Regions from separate parts of the Buttiauxella sp. BIGb0552 genome, predicted to be linked through region 4. Evidence: predicted binding sites of a transcription regulator. Region 4 holds the regulator's gene; each other region holds the start of a gene.
The links. Region 4 encodes PurR, which represses purine synthesis genes. Its sites were predicted from a motif close to CANGCAAACGTTTGCNTG; they were not measured.
Positions count from the first base shown of each region.

Region 1: the regulator PurR is predicted to act here: its motif matches at 1,783-1,800, upstream of gltS (sodium/glutamate symporter).
Region 2: the regulator PurR is predicted to act here: its motif matches at 1,577-1,594, upstream of EDF88_RS06105 (amino acid aminotransferase).
Region 3: the regulator PurR is predicted to act here: its motif matches at 1,332-1,349, upstream of purL (phosphoribosylformylglycinamidine synthase).

Region 1 is NZ_SODY01000010.1:97,785-100,977, reverse strand. Features, by position in the region: gene EDF88_RS23460 (AsmA family protein) at 1-214, opposite strand, end outside; gene EDF88_RS23455 (uracil-xanthine permease family protein) at 340-1,731, opposite strand; gene gltS (sodium/glutamate symporter) at 1,962-3,164, shown strand; gene recG (ATP-dependent DNA helicase RecG) at 3,169-3,193, opposite strand, start outside.
Region 2 is NZ_SODY01000002.1:271,655-274,847, forward strand. Features, by position in the region: gene ompF (porin OmpF) at 403-1,467, shown strand; gene EDF88_RS06105 (amino acid aminotransferase) at 1,656-2,846, shown strand; gene EDF88_RS06110 (MBL fold metallo-hydrolase) at 2,906-3,193, opposite strand, start outside.
Region 3 is NZ_SODY01000004.1:28,359-31,551, reverse strand. Features, by position in the region: gene purL (phosphoribosylformylglycinamidine synthase) at 1-1,243, opposite strand, end outside; gene mltF (membrane-bound lytic murein transglycosylase MltF) at 1,514-3,070, shown strand; gene tadA (tRNA adenosine(34) deaminase TadA) at 2,955-3,193, opposite strand, start outside.
Region 4 is NZ_SODY01000001.1:187,431-190,623, forward strand. Features, by position in the region: gene punC (purine nucleoside transporter PunC) at 1-50, opposite strand, end outside; gene punR (DNA-binding transcriptional activator PunR) at 166-1,077, shown strand; gene purR (HTH-type transcriptional repressor PurR) at 1,097-2,122, opposite strand; gene EDF88_RS00860 (YnhF family membrane protein) at 2,418-2,507, shown strand; gene sodB (superoxide dismutase [Fe]) at 2,560-3,141, opposite strand.

The DNA of each region.
Region 1 (3,193 bases), on a different contig from region 4:
TGCGTCCGAAGGTGACATTTGTCAGCGTGACATGAGTGGGCGATGCCCACTTGTGGTCGATCACTTCAAAAGAGAAATTGTAATCACTCTTCTCATTGACCCAACTACTGATCTGGGATGCTCCCCAACGAGTTTGAAGTAATAAATAAGCGGCTATAAGTGCCACTATTATGACAACCAATAAAGCTGTGATCAGCTTTCCTAGAAATTTCATTGTCTTCCATCCCATGAAGTTTCGGTAAGGGTGTTATGCCCCATTTACCGTTATAGCTCAAGGATGGGATTGTCAGGAGGGATAACACGCGCTGGCGCTAACAAATAACCAGCGCGTGAAGTACATCAATTTTTTTCAGGTGGGAAAATCAGGTTTAAAACGATAGCGGTAATACCACCGGCAGCAATGCCAGATGAGAGCAAGGTTTTCAGCCAGTCAGGGGCGAACTGGAGAATAAGTGGCTGCTGAGAGACACCCATACCAACCGCGAGTGACAGTGCAATAATCATAATTGCGCGGCGATTCAGTGGCTCACGGGAGACAATACGCACACCTGATGCTGCGATCGTGCCGAACATTACGATAGTTGCGCCGCCTAAAACTGGCTCAGGAATGTGTTGTACAAACCCACTTACTGCCGGGAATAGGCCCAATAAAATCAGCATCAGCGCAACGACAAATCCAACATAACGGCTGGCCACACCCGTAAGCTGAATAACGCCATTGTTCTGTCCAAAGCAAGAGTTAGGGAAGGTGTTGAATACGGCTGAAACACAAGAGTTCAGGCCATTAGCCAGCACGCCGCCTTTCAGGCGCTTCATATACAATGGCCCAGAAACCGGTTGCTCAGAGACGTCAGATGTCGCCGTAATATCGCCAATGGTTTCAAGGGAGGTCACCATAAAGATCAGCATCAGCGGAATCAGTAGGTTCCAGTCAATGCCCAGGCCGTAGTAAAGCGGTGTTGGCACCATGATCAGGTCAGTATTGGTTGATGGCGCAACATCAGGCAGCATGCCCATTGCCCATGCCAGCGCGTAACCTACTGCCATGGCGATAACCAGCGAAGCCACGCGCAAGTACGGGTTGCGCTGGCGATTCAGAAGAATGATGACCACTAATACTGCACCTGCCAGCAGCAGATTTTTCGGTGCGCCAAATGTATGGTCACTCATTGCACCATAGCCACCGCCAATAGATGTCAGGCCAACCTGAATCAAGGACAGACCTATAATCATCACAACTACACCAGAAACCAGCGGCGTGATAATGCGACGAGCAAGGTGAAGGAAGCGTGATAAAAGCATCTCGGTGCAGCTTGCGAGCATTAAGGTGCCAAAAAGTGCAGCCATCATGGTCGGAACATCAGCCCCGCCATTCTTTAATGCCATGCCACCCATAATCAGCGGTGCGACAAAATTAAAACTGGTGCCTTGAATAGACAGAAGCCCAGAGCCTACCGGGCCCCACGCTTTAATCTGGATAATTGATGCCACACCTGATGCGAACAGGGACATACTGATAATGTGTTGGGTATCTTCTGCTGGAAGTCCCAGAGCCTGGCAAATCAACATCGCAGGTGTGATCACCGCAACAAACATTGCTAATAAATGCTGGCCAGCAGCGAACAGCGTTTGTGGGAGAGGTGGACGGTCCTCGAGGCGGTAAATCAACTCACTGGTACTAGTGTGGGCAATCGGTTGCGCACCTTCAGACTCAACAGCATTAACAGACATTAGAAATTATCCCCTGCCGAAAAAACGGTGATTTTAGCGGACTAAAGGCCAAAAGCAAACGTTTGCTAAGGGTGTTTCCTAAGATAAAAAGTGTATATACCGAGCTTTTTATATAACTTTCGACTGTTTTTTGGTTAAAATCCAGCAGCTGACTTTTCTAGAACCTGAAATTCCAGTGAAGGATAAATTAAAAGCGTCTGTGAGAAATATGCGCAAACAGGAGCACTTCTATGTTTTATCTCGACACCCTTTCTACCCTTGTTGCTGCGACTCTCGTGTTATTACTGGGCCGAAAAATGGTCCACACCATACCGCTATTAAAAAAATACACTATCCCTGAACCCGTAGCGGGTGGACTCTTAATCGCCCTTGCCTTGCTGGTACTCAAAAAAAGTGTCGGTTGGGAATTTGAATTTGATATGAGCCTCAAAGATCCTTTGATGCTCGCCTTCTTTGCCACAATCGGCCTGAATGCCAACCTGTCCAGCTTGCGAGCGGGTGGCAAAGTTGTCGGTATTTTTCTGATTGTGGTGGTGGGTTTGCTGGTGATGCAAAACGCCATTGGTATCGGTATGGCGAGCCTGTTAGGTCTTGATCCGTTAATGGGATTACTGGCGGGTTCTATTACGTTATCGGGCGGGCATGGCACAGGTGCAGCCTGGAGTAAGCTGTTCACCGAGCGTTATGGTTTCCAGAATGCCACCGAAGTTGCTATGGCATGCGCAACCTTTGGTCTGGTGCTGGGCGGTTTGATTGGCGGGCCAGTGGCACGATATCTGGTCAAACACTCATCTACACCTGATGGCACACCTGAAGATAGCATTGACCCAACCGCTTTTGAGAAACCTGCGGTCGGGCGCATGATCACCTCTATGGTGTTGATTGAAACCATCGCGATGATTGCTATCTGCCTTACGGTTGGTAAGTTTGTCGGCCATCTCATACAAGGCACCAGCTTTGAATTGCCGACATTCGTTTGCGTGTTATTTGTTGGGGTTATTCTCAGCAACACCATGTCACTGCTCGGTTTCTATCGGGTATTTGAACGTGCGGTTTCCGTGTTAGGGAACGTCTGTTTGTCGCTGTTCCTCGCCATGGCGCTTATGAGCCTCAAGCTGTGGGAACTGGCTTCGCTGGCGTTGCCGATGCTGGCAATTTTGACCGTACAAACCATCTTTATGGCGTTGTATGCGATTTTCGTGACTTACCGTTTGATGGGGAAAAACTACGATGCGGCGGTTCTGGCTGCGGGGCATTGTGGTTTTGGCCTGGGGGCAACACCAACGGCGATCGCCAATATGCAGGCGATTACCGAGCGTTTTGGCCCGTCACATATGGCATTCCTGGTGGTGCCGATGGTCGGCGCGTTCTTTATTGATATCGTCAACGCGCTGGTCATCAAGATGTATTTGATGCTGCCAATCTTTGGCTAAACCATCAGGCGTTTGAATAGCGTTCCGTT
Region 2 (3,193 bases), on a different contig from region 4:
GACTTAGCACATTCGGCCAAAATTTACACAGGCGTCTGGACATCCAAAAAACACTCGAGAAATGTGCAAATGTAAGCGAAGAATTCACTAAGTTTCTCCTTATACGGATTAAACATAAGTAATTCATATATATAGGAATGGAAAGGTCGAATTTCATACGAAGCGGCTAAGAAGTTTGAGTTAGTTCACAAAGTTCCATGAAATACACATTTAGTTACACATAGTTTCTTATTGTAACTCACTCTCGATGTTTGTAGCACTTTCAGACTAGCGAAACGGTTTCATGGATGGAAAGATGCCTGACAGATACAGAAAGACACCAAACTCTCATCAATAGTTCCGTATAGAATTATTGACGGCAGTGGCAGGTGTTACAAAAAAACCTAATGAGGGTAATAAATAATGATGAAGCGCAATATTCTGGCAGTGGTAATCCCTGCTCTGCTGGTAGCCGGTGCAGCTAACGCTGCAGAAATCTATAACAAAGACGGCAACAAAGTTGATTTATACGGTAAAGCGGTAGGCCTGCATTATTTCTCTAAAGACAATGGTGCAAATAGCTACGGAGCCAACGGCGACAAAACCTACGCACGTCTTGGCTTCAAAGGGGAAACCAAAATCAACGACCAACTGACCGGTTTCGGCCAGTGGGAATACAACTTCCAGGGTAACAACTCTGAAGGTGCTGACGCGCAGAATGGCAACAAAACCCGTCTGGCCTTCGCTGGTCTGAAATTCGGTGATGCAGGCTCTTTCGACTACGGTCGTAACTACGGTCTGGTTTATGACGCAATCGGTGTTACCGATATGCTGCCAGAGTTTGGTGGCGACACCAGCGGAAGCGATAACTTCTTCTCCGGTCGTACAGGTGGCTTGGCTACATACCGTAACAGCGACTTCTTCGGTCTGGTTGACGGCCTGAACTTCGGCGTTCAGTATCTGGGCAAAAACGAACGTACTGACGTGAACCGTGCAAACGGTGACGGCTGGGCAACTTCTTTGAGCTATGACTTCGAAGGTTTCGGTATTGTTGGTGGTTACGGCGCAGCAGATCGCACGAATCGTCAAGAAGCTGATGGCCTTGGTCAGAAAGCTGAGCAGTGGGCTACTGGTCTGAAGTACGATGCGAACAACATTTACCTGGCAGCACTTTACGGTGAAACCCATAATGCAGCCGTTGTTAACGACAATTTTGTTAACAAAACTCAAGACTTCTCTGTTGTAGCTCAGTACCAGTTCGATTTCGGTCTGCGTCCATCCGTTGCTTACTACAAATCTAAAGCGAAAAATATCGAAGGTATTGGTAGCGAAACTTACATCAACTACATTGAAGTAGGCGCTACTTACTACTTCAACAAAAACATGTCTACCTATGTTGATTACATCATCAACCAGATCGATGACAACAATAAACTGGGTGTAGCTTCTGACAACACCGCAGCAGTTGGTATCGTTTACCAGTTCTAATTATCCGGCAACGTTGTTGCAAGGATGATTTAAAAACAGGGCTTCGGCCCTGTTTTTTTATGCCTGAAAAGTAGAAAAACTTATCTTGTGACGGGGGCTGTTTCTTTTTGTTGCAAACGGTTGGCATTTGCTAAAACAGCAGTTAACCTGAGAGCGTTACTCCCTCGATATCACAATGGAAACTCGTCATGTTTGAGAACATTACCGCTGCTCCAGCTGATCCAATTCTTGGTTTGGCCGATCTGTTTCGCGCCGATGACCGTCCGACAAAAATTAACCTCGGCATTGGTGTTTATAAAGATGAAACGGGTAAAACTCCGGTTTTAACCTGTGTTAAGAAGGCGGAGCAGTATCTGCTGGAAAATGAGAACACCAAGAACTACCTCGGCATCGACGGTATTCCAGAGTTTGGTAGCTGCACCCAGGAATTGCTGTTCGGGAAAAACAATGCTCTGAGTGCTAACAAGCGCGCTCGTACGGCACAAACCCCTGGTGGTACTGGCGCGCTGCGTGTTGCCGCTGACTTCCTCGCTAAAAACACCACAACCAAACGTGTGTGGGTGAGCAACCCAAGCTGGCCGAACCACAAAAGCGTCTTTAACTCCGCTGGCCTGGAAGTGTGCGAGTATGATTATTACGATGCACAGAACCACTCTCTGAATTTCGATGGCCTGGTCAACAGCCTGCAAGCTGCACAAGCTGGCGACGTGGTGTTGTTCCACGGTTGCTGCCATAACCCGACCGGTATCGACCCAACAGCTGAGCAATGGAAAGTCCTGGCACAGATGTCTCTGGCCAAAGGATGGTTACCGCTGTTTGACTTTGCATACCAGGGCTTTGCCCGTGGTCTGGAAGAAGATGCAGAAGGCCTGCGTATCTTCGCAGCAAGCCATCAAGAGCTGATTGTGGCAAGTTCCTACTCTAAGAACTTCGGCCTCTACAATGAGCGTGTAGGTGCCTGTACGCTGGTTGCTGCTGATGCAGATACCGTTGACCGTGCATTCAGCCAGATGAAATCTGTGATTCGTGCGAACTACTCTAACCCACCAGCTCACGGTGCATCGGTTGTAGCAACGATTCTTAGCAACGATGCCCTGCGTACTCTTTGGGAACAAGAGCTGTCCGACATGCGCCAACGTATTCAGCGTATGCGTCACCTGTTTGTAAATACCCTGCAAGAGAAAGGCGCTAATCGCGACTTCAGCTTCATCATCAACCAGAACGGCATGTTCTCGTTCAGCGGCCTGACTAAAGAGCAGGTACTGCGTTTACGTGAAGAGTTTGGTGTGTATGCAGTAGCATCCGGCCGAGTAAACGTAGCAGGTATGACGCCAGACAACATGGCGCCACTGTGCGAAGCGATTGTCGCTGTACTGTAAGCCAGAATAGATAAAAAAAGAGCCGCGCAATGCGGCTCTTTCTATTTCTCCGGCCTGATTTACCAGACAGGTAATTCGTCTTGCAAGAAGGGGTTGTGCAGGCGTTCGTAACCGAGTGTCGATAATGGCCCATGACCGGGAATAAACGTCACACCATCGCCCAGTGGCAATAGCTTACGTTTAATTGAGTCGATGAGTGCTGCATGATTGCCCTGCGGGAAATCGCTACGCCCCACTCCACCTTTGAAAATCACATCACCGGAAATCAGTAACTGGGATTGAGCATCAAAGAAAACAACGTGGCCAGGTGTATGGCCCGGGCAATGCAGAACCTGGAGGGACACATT
Region 3 (3,193 bases), on a different contig from region 4:
CCGCCAGCATGATTGGCTTGTGGTAACCGCGTAATTCTTCGCCGTTATGGCTGTTTACTTTCTCTTCGTAAGTACGGAAGTAGCCAGTCAGAGCCGGGCGACCGAATTCGTTGTTAAACGCCGCACCACCCAGAGGGCCGTCAGTCATGATGTCCAGCGCGGTAACAATACGGTCCGGCTTGCCAAAATCTTCTTCCCACGGCTGTTCAAAACCAGGGATACGCAAGTTTGAAACGGAGAAACCAACCAGGCCCGCTTTCGGTTTAGCACCACGGCCCGTCGCACCTTCATCACGGATTTCGCCACCGGAACCGGTCGCAGCACCCGGCCATGGGGAAATGGCTGTTGGGTGGTTGTGGGTTTCAACTTTCATCAGGATGTGCGCATCTTCCTGGTGATAGTCGTAACGGCCCGCTTCGTGGTCGGCAAAGAAGCGCCCTACCTGTGAGCCTTCCATCACTGCGGCGTTATCTTTATAGGCAGATAACACGTAGTCAGGCGTTTTCTCGAAGGTGTTTTTAATCATTTTGAACAGCGATTTAGGCTGCTCTACGCCGTCGATAATCCAGTCGGCGTTGAAAATTTTGTGGCGGCAATGTTCGGAGTTAGCCTGCGCGAACATATACAGCTCGATGTCGTTCGGGTTGCGCCCCAGTTTGGTGAACGCATCCTGCAAGTAGTCGATTTCATCTTCTGCTAAAGCCAGCCCTAAACGGATGTTGGCTTCAACCAGTGCTTCGCGACCTTGTGTGAGCAGGTCAACACTTTGCACCGGCGCAGGCGTGTGATGAGAGAACAACTGCTGTGCATCATCAAGCGAACCAAATACGCTTTCCATCATGCGGTCATGCAGCAATGTGGCAACGTCCTGGCGCTGTGCGTCGGTCAGTTGGCTTGCAGTGACGTAATATGCCACGCCACGTTCCAGGCGCTTAACTTTCGCCAGGTCGCAATTATGGGCAATATCAGTCGCTTTAGAGGACCAGGGTGAGATGGTACCAGGACGCGGCGTAACCAGAATCAGGTGGCCTGTCGGGGCGTGGTCGGCAAGGGTTGGACCATATTTCAACAACCGTTGCAGACGGGCGTGCTCATCAGAGTCGAGCTGCGCGTCGAGATCGGCAAAGTGAACATACTCGGCATAAATGTCGCTGACCGGAAGGTTGGCGTCATTGAAGCGGGCCAGTAATTTGTTAATACGAAATGCCGATAAAGCGGGCGAACCACGCAGAATTTCCATCATCAAAGATCTCTCGTCTTCGAAACGCCAGGGGGACGCTTCAGTGGGCGCAAGGGGAAAACGGGCGCCATTATAGATAATCCATCGCCGTGACGAAACCGTTTGCGTATAAATAAGTGGATTACTTTTCATTGCTTAAAATTCAGCCAGAAATGTTGAATAAGTTGCGCGGTGGCGTTTTGTTAAGCAAAATGCGCCACACCTTTTTGTATAACCTCAACTTTTGAAGCCTGTTGTTAGCGAAGACTCGACGCACCGCAGAAGATTAACTATTTGAAAAGATTTAAGATTAATTATCTGCTCATCGGTGCCGTAACCGTGTTGCTGGCAGTGGCGCTCTGGCCCTCCATACCCTGGTTCGGACAAACCGAAAACCGTATCGCCGCAATTCAATCGCGGGGGGTTTTGCGCGTCAGTACTATTGAGTCACCGCTGACCTACACCCTTTATCAAGGCAAAAAAATAGGCCTTGATTACGAGTTGGCTCAGCAGTTTGCTGACTATCTTGGCGTGAAGCTGGAAGTCACTGTTCGTCCGAATATCCAGGAACTGTTTGATGACATTGATAATAACGATGCCGATGTGATTGCGGCAGGACTGGTCTATAACGCGCAACGCGGTCAGCGTTACCAGGCCGGCCCGGCATACTATTCAGTTTCCCAGCAGATGGTTTATCGCATCGGGAGCCCACGCCCCAAAACGCTGGCAGGTGTCAAAGATAACCAGCTTGTACTGTCGCCAGGCGTAACTTCACTGAATGCCTTGAACAAGCTGAAAGCAGAAAAATTCCCGGATTTAAGCTGGCGAGTTGATGATCAACACAGCAGCACTGAACTGATGCAAAAAGTGGTTGATGGAGAGATTGCCTTTACCATTGCAGACTCTGTTGCCATCAGCACCTTCCAACGCGTCCATCCACAGCTTGCTGTCGCTCTGGATGTGACCGACGAGCAGCCGGTCACCTGGTTTAGCACGTTAGATAATGATGATAGCCTTTCCGCGGCTCTACTCGATTTCTATAACCGCCTTAATAGCGATGGCACCTTTGCACGTCTTGAAGAGAAATATCTCGGTCACGTTGGGGATTTTGACTACGTAGATACACGTACCTTCCTAAAAGCGGTTGATACCGTGCTACCAACGCTTCAGCCGTTATTCGAAAAATATGCCACTGAAATAGACTGGCGTTTGCTGGCGGCAATTTCGTATCAGGAATCGCACTGGGATGATCAGGCCACCTCACCAACTGGTGTGCGTGGGCTTATGATGCTGACCAAAAATACCGCGCAAAGTCTCGGTGTTACTGACCGGTTAGACCCAGAGCAAAGCATTGAAGGTGGGAGTCGTTATCTGAAAGATATGATGTCAAAAGTCCCTGATAGCGTGCCAGAGGAAGAGCGTATTTGGTTTGCTCTGACGGCATATAACATGGGGTATGCCCACATGCTTGATGCCCGTCAGCTTACGGCGAAGCAGAAAGGTAACCCGGACAGTTGGGCGGATGTCAAAACTCGGCTACCGTTACTGAGTCAAAAACAGTATTACAGCAAAACTACTTATGGTTACGCCCGTGGCCATGAGGCGTATGCCTATGTAGAAAATATCCGTAAGTATCACATTAGTCTTGCGGGATATTTGCTTGAAAAAGAGAAGCAGGTGGCACAAGAAGAAAAATATGCCGAAGCTTACCCGGCGGTAGCCCCTGTAGAACTTGCTACTCCGAGCTACGGGCCTTTTCCTTTAGGGCCTTTTTCTCCAGACGGCGGGCTCGAAAAAAAGCACTTAACATTGCCGAGCACTCTTCTGCCAGTACGCCCTCAGTCACCATAACCTGGTGATTCATACCAGGATGCCCTACCACGTCCATCAGAGATCCAATCGCCCCGGTCTTAGCATCGCGCGCGCCAAACACCAGGTTTCCGATACGTCCATGCACCATCGCACCTGCACACA
Region 4 (3,193 bases):
AGAACACTTAATCCAGCCAGCCAGATAAGAAATCCTTTTGATGGTTGCATAATTTTCTCTTGTTTTATCTTGCAGGTTGATCGCCGCGAGAGTGTACGGAGTGCAAATAGGCTTGTGAAACGCTAATATTTGTAGGTTGCGTTCAAAAATTTTGTGAGCAGAGAAATGTGGTCAGAATATTCGCTGGAAGTGATAGATGCGGTAGCGCGCAATGGCAGCTTCAGTGGTGCAGCACAAGAGCTGCACCGCGTTCCGTCAGCTATCAGCTATACGGTACGGCAACTTGAAGATTGGTTAGCGGTTCCGTTATTCGAACGTCGCCATCGGGATGTTGAATTAACCCCCGCAGGCGTCTTTTTCCTGAAAGAAGGCCGCTCTGTTATCAAAAAAATGATGACGACACGGCAGCAGTGTCAACAGATCGCAAATGGATGGCGCGGGCACCTGGCTATCGCAGTTGATAACATCGTTAAACCTGAACGAACGCGTCAGTTGGTGTTGGATTTTTATCGTCATTTTCCGGATATCGAACTGCGTATATTCCAGGAAGTGTTTAACGGCGTGTGGGATGCGCTGGCTGATGGGCGAGTTGAAGTCGCGATTGGTGCGACACAAGCTATTCCTGTCGGGGGGCGTTATGCGTTCCGCGATATGGGGACGTTGAGTTGGCGCTGTGTGGTGTCATCAAATCACCCACTGGCACAGCAGGGCGGAACCTTAAGTGATGATGATCTGCGAGCCTGGCCGTCGTTAGTACTGGAAGATACCTCCCGTTCGCTACCGAAGCGTATTACCTGGCTTTTGGATAACCAGCGTCGAGTTGTGGTTCCAGACTGGGAATCTGGCTCTGATTGTCTTAGCGCGGGTTTATGTATTGGTATGGTGCCATTGCATATAGCAAAGCCGTGGTTGGCTTCAGGGCAGTGGAGTGAGCTGACGCTCGATAACCCGTTCCCGGACGCGGCATGTTGCCTGACATGGCGGCAAAATGATGCTTCGCCAGCTCTGGCCTGGCTGCTGGAGTATTTAGGGGATAGTGAGACGATGAATCAGGAGTGGTTGCAGGAGCCTGCTTAGACAGGCTCCATTGACTATTTTAGCGGCGGTAATCGCGGAATGGGCCATCAGCCACAGAACGGCGTTCAATCAGGCGCGGATGTACTTCAATTGATTGCGACTCTTCGCGTTTATTGACGATTCTATCCAGCAGCATATTGAAAGCTGTTTCACCCAGCGAGTCCTTCGGCTGGTGAATGGTGGTCAATGCCGGTGTGAAATAACGAGCGTTACGCACGTTGTCATAACCGATAATGGAAATATCCTGCGGTACGCGTAAACCCATTTCATCAGCAGCACAAATTGCGCCCATCGCCATAATGTCGCCGCCGCAGAATACTGCGGTAGGGCGCTGAGACTGACCGATAATCTGCTGCATGGCGCGGTAGCCTGACTCAGGTTCAAAGTCACCTTGCACAATCCAGTTCTCAGGAATAGCGATCCCAGCTTCTTCCAGCGCCTTCATAAAACCAGCATGGCGGCCGCCACCGGTATTACGCTCCATTTGGCCAGGGATTGCACCAATTTCGCGGTGACCACGTTCAATCAAATAACGTCCAGCCAGATAGCCACCGTGGAAGGCATTATCGACAACGGAGTCGGTGAAATCTGCGCGGGCTTCGCCCCAGTCCATCACAACCATTGGGATGTGACGATACTCTTCAAGCATAGTCAGTAATGATTCCGGATATTCAGAGCACATCACCAGCAGCCCATCGACGCGCTTTTGCGCCATCATGGATAAATAGGCGCGCTGTTTTTCGAAATTATTGTGCGCATTACCCAAAATCAGGGTGTAGCCTTTTTCAAAGCAGCTATTTTCGACAGCTTCGATTATCTCGGCAAAATAGGGTGCTTCGCTAGAAGTGGCTAGCAAACCAATCGTTTTGGTGTGATTAACTTTCAAGCTACGCGCGACGGCGCTCGGCGAATAGTGCAATTGTTTGATTGCCGCCCAGACCGCGTTACGTGTTTCTTCCGCCACAAAACGGGTCTTGTTAATCACATGTGATACGGTTGTGGTGGAAACGTTTGCGAGCTTCGCTACGTCCTTGATTGTCGCCATTAAATTTCACTCCGGGCCATATCGTAAACCCCTGATAACCAATGTGTTAAACGTTTGCGTACGCCAACTCCTGAGGCAACGTTAAGGTTGCAGGTATGCCGGGATTGCGACATAAAACGGGAGGAGGGCGTTGAGTAGATGGTACGCAATAAATTAGCGTGGGATTTTGGCCTATCCAGGAGAAAAGTGAAAGAGGGAAAAGCGATATCAGGTTAAAACCAGGGGGATTTTTATGTCTGATTGTGGGAAAATCAAGCCGACACACCGATTGTAGGGTAATAAAAGGAGTTTGCTAATGAGTACCGATCTGAAATTTTCAATCATGACCACGGTTGTTGTTTTGGCACTGATTGTGTGTGGCGCGTTAACCGCCGTACTGCACTGATACATCGCTCTGATTAAAATGGGCCGCAATCGCGGCCCATATATTTTAGGTTTTATGCTGCCAGATTCTTAGCAACAAACTCCCAGTTCACCAACGCCCAGAAATGCTCAAGATAGCCAGCACGAGCATTGCGGTAGTCGATGTAGTACGCATGTTCCCACACATCCACAGTCAATAACGGTGTTGCCGCTGTTGTTAGTGGGGTACCCGCGTTTGAGGTAGAGACAATCGCCAGAGCGCCATCTTCTTGTTTGACAAGCCAGGTCCAGCCAGCGCCAAAGTTTTTAATAGCTGCATCAGTGAACTGCTGTTTAAACTCAGCAAAGCTACCAAACGACTTATTAATGGCTTCCAGAAGCTCTCCAGTTGGTTCACCGCCAGCATTTGGTGCCAGGCAATTCCAGTAGAAGGTGTGGTTCCAAACCTGTGCTGCGTTGTTAAACACGCCGCCTTCGGAAGTACGAACGATCTCTTCGAGATTTTTACCTTCAAACGCAGTGCCCTTAACCAGATTGTTCAGGTTAGTGACATAGGTTTGATGGTGTTTACCGTAATGGTATTCCAGAGTTTCGGCGGAGATATGCGGTGCTAAAGCATCTTTTGCATATGGTAGTGCAGGTAGTTCGAACGACATTGCTGACTCCTTATTACCCTTCATACTTCGAGCTGCATCTTTGTTGGCTGCG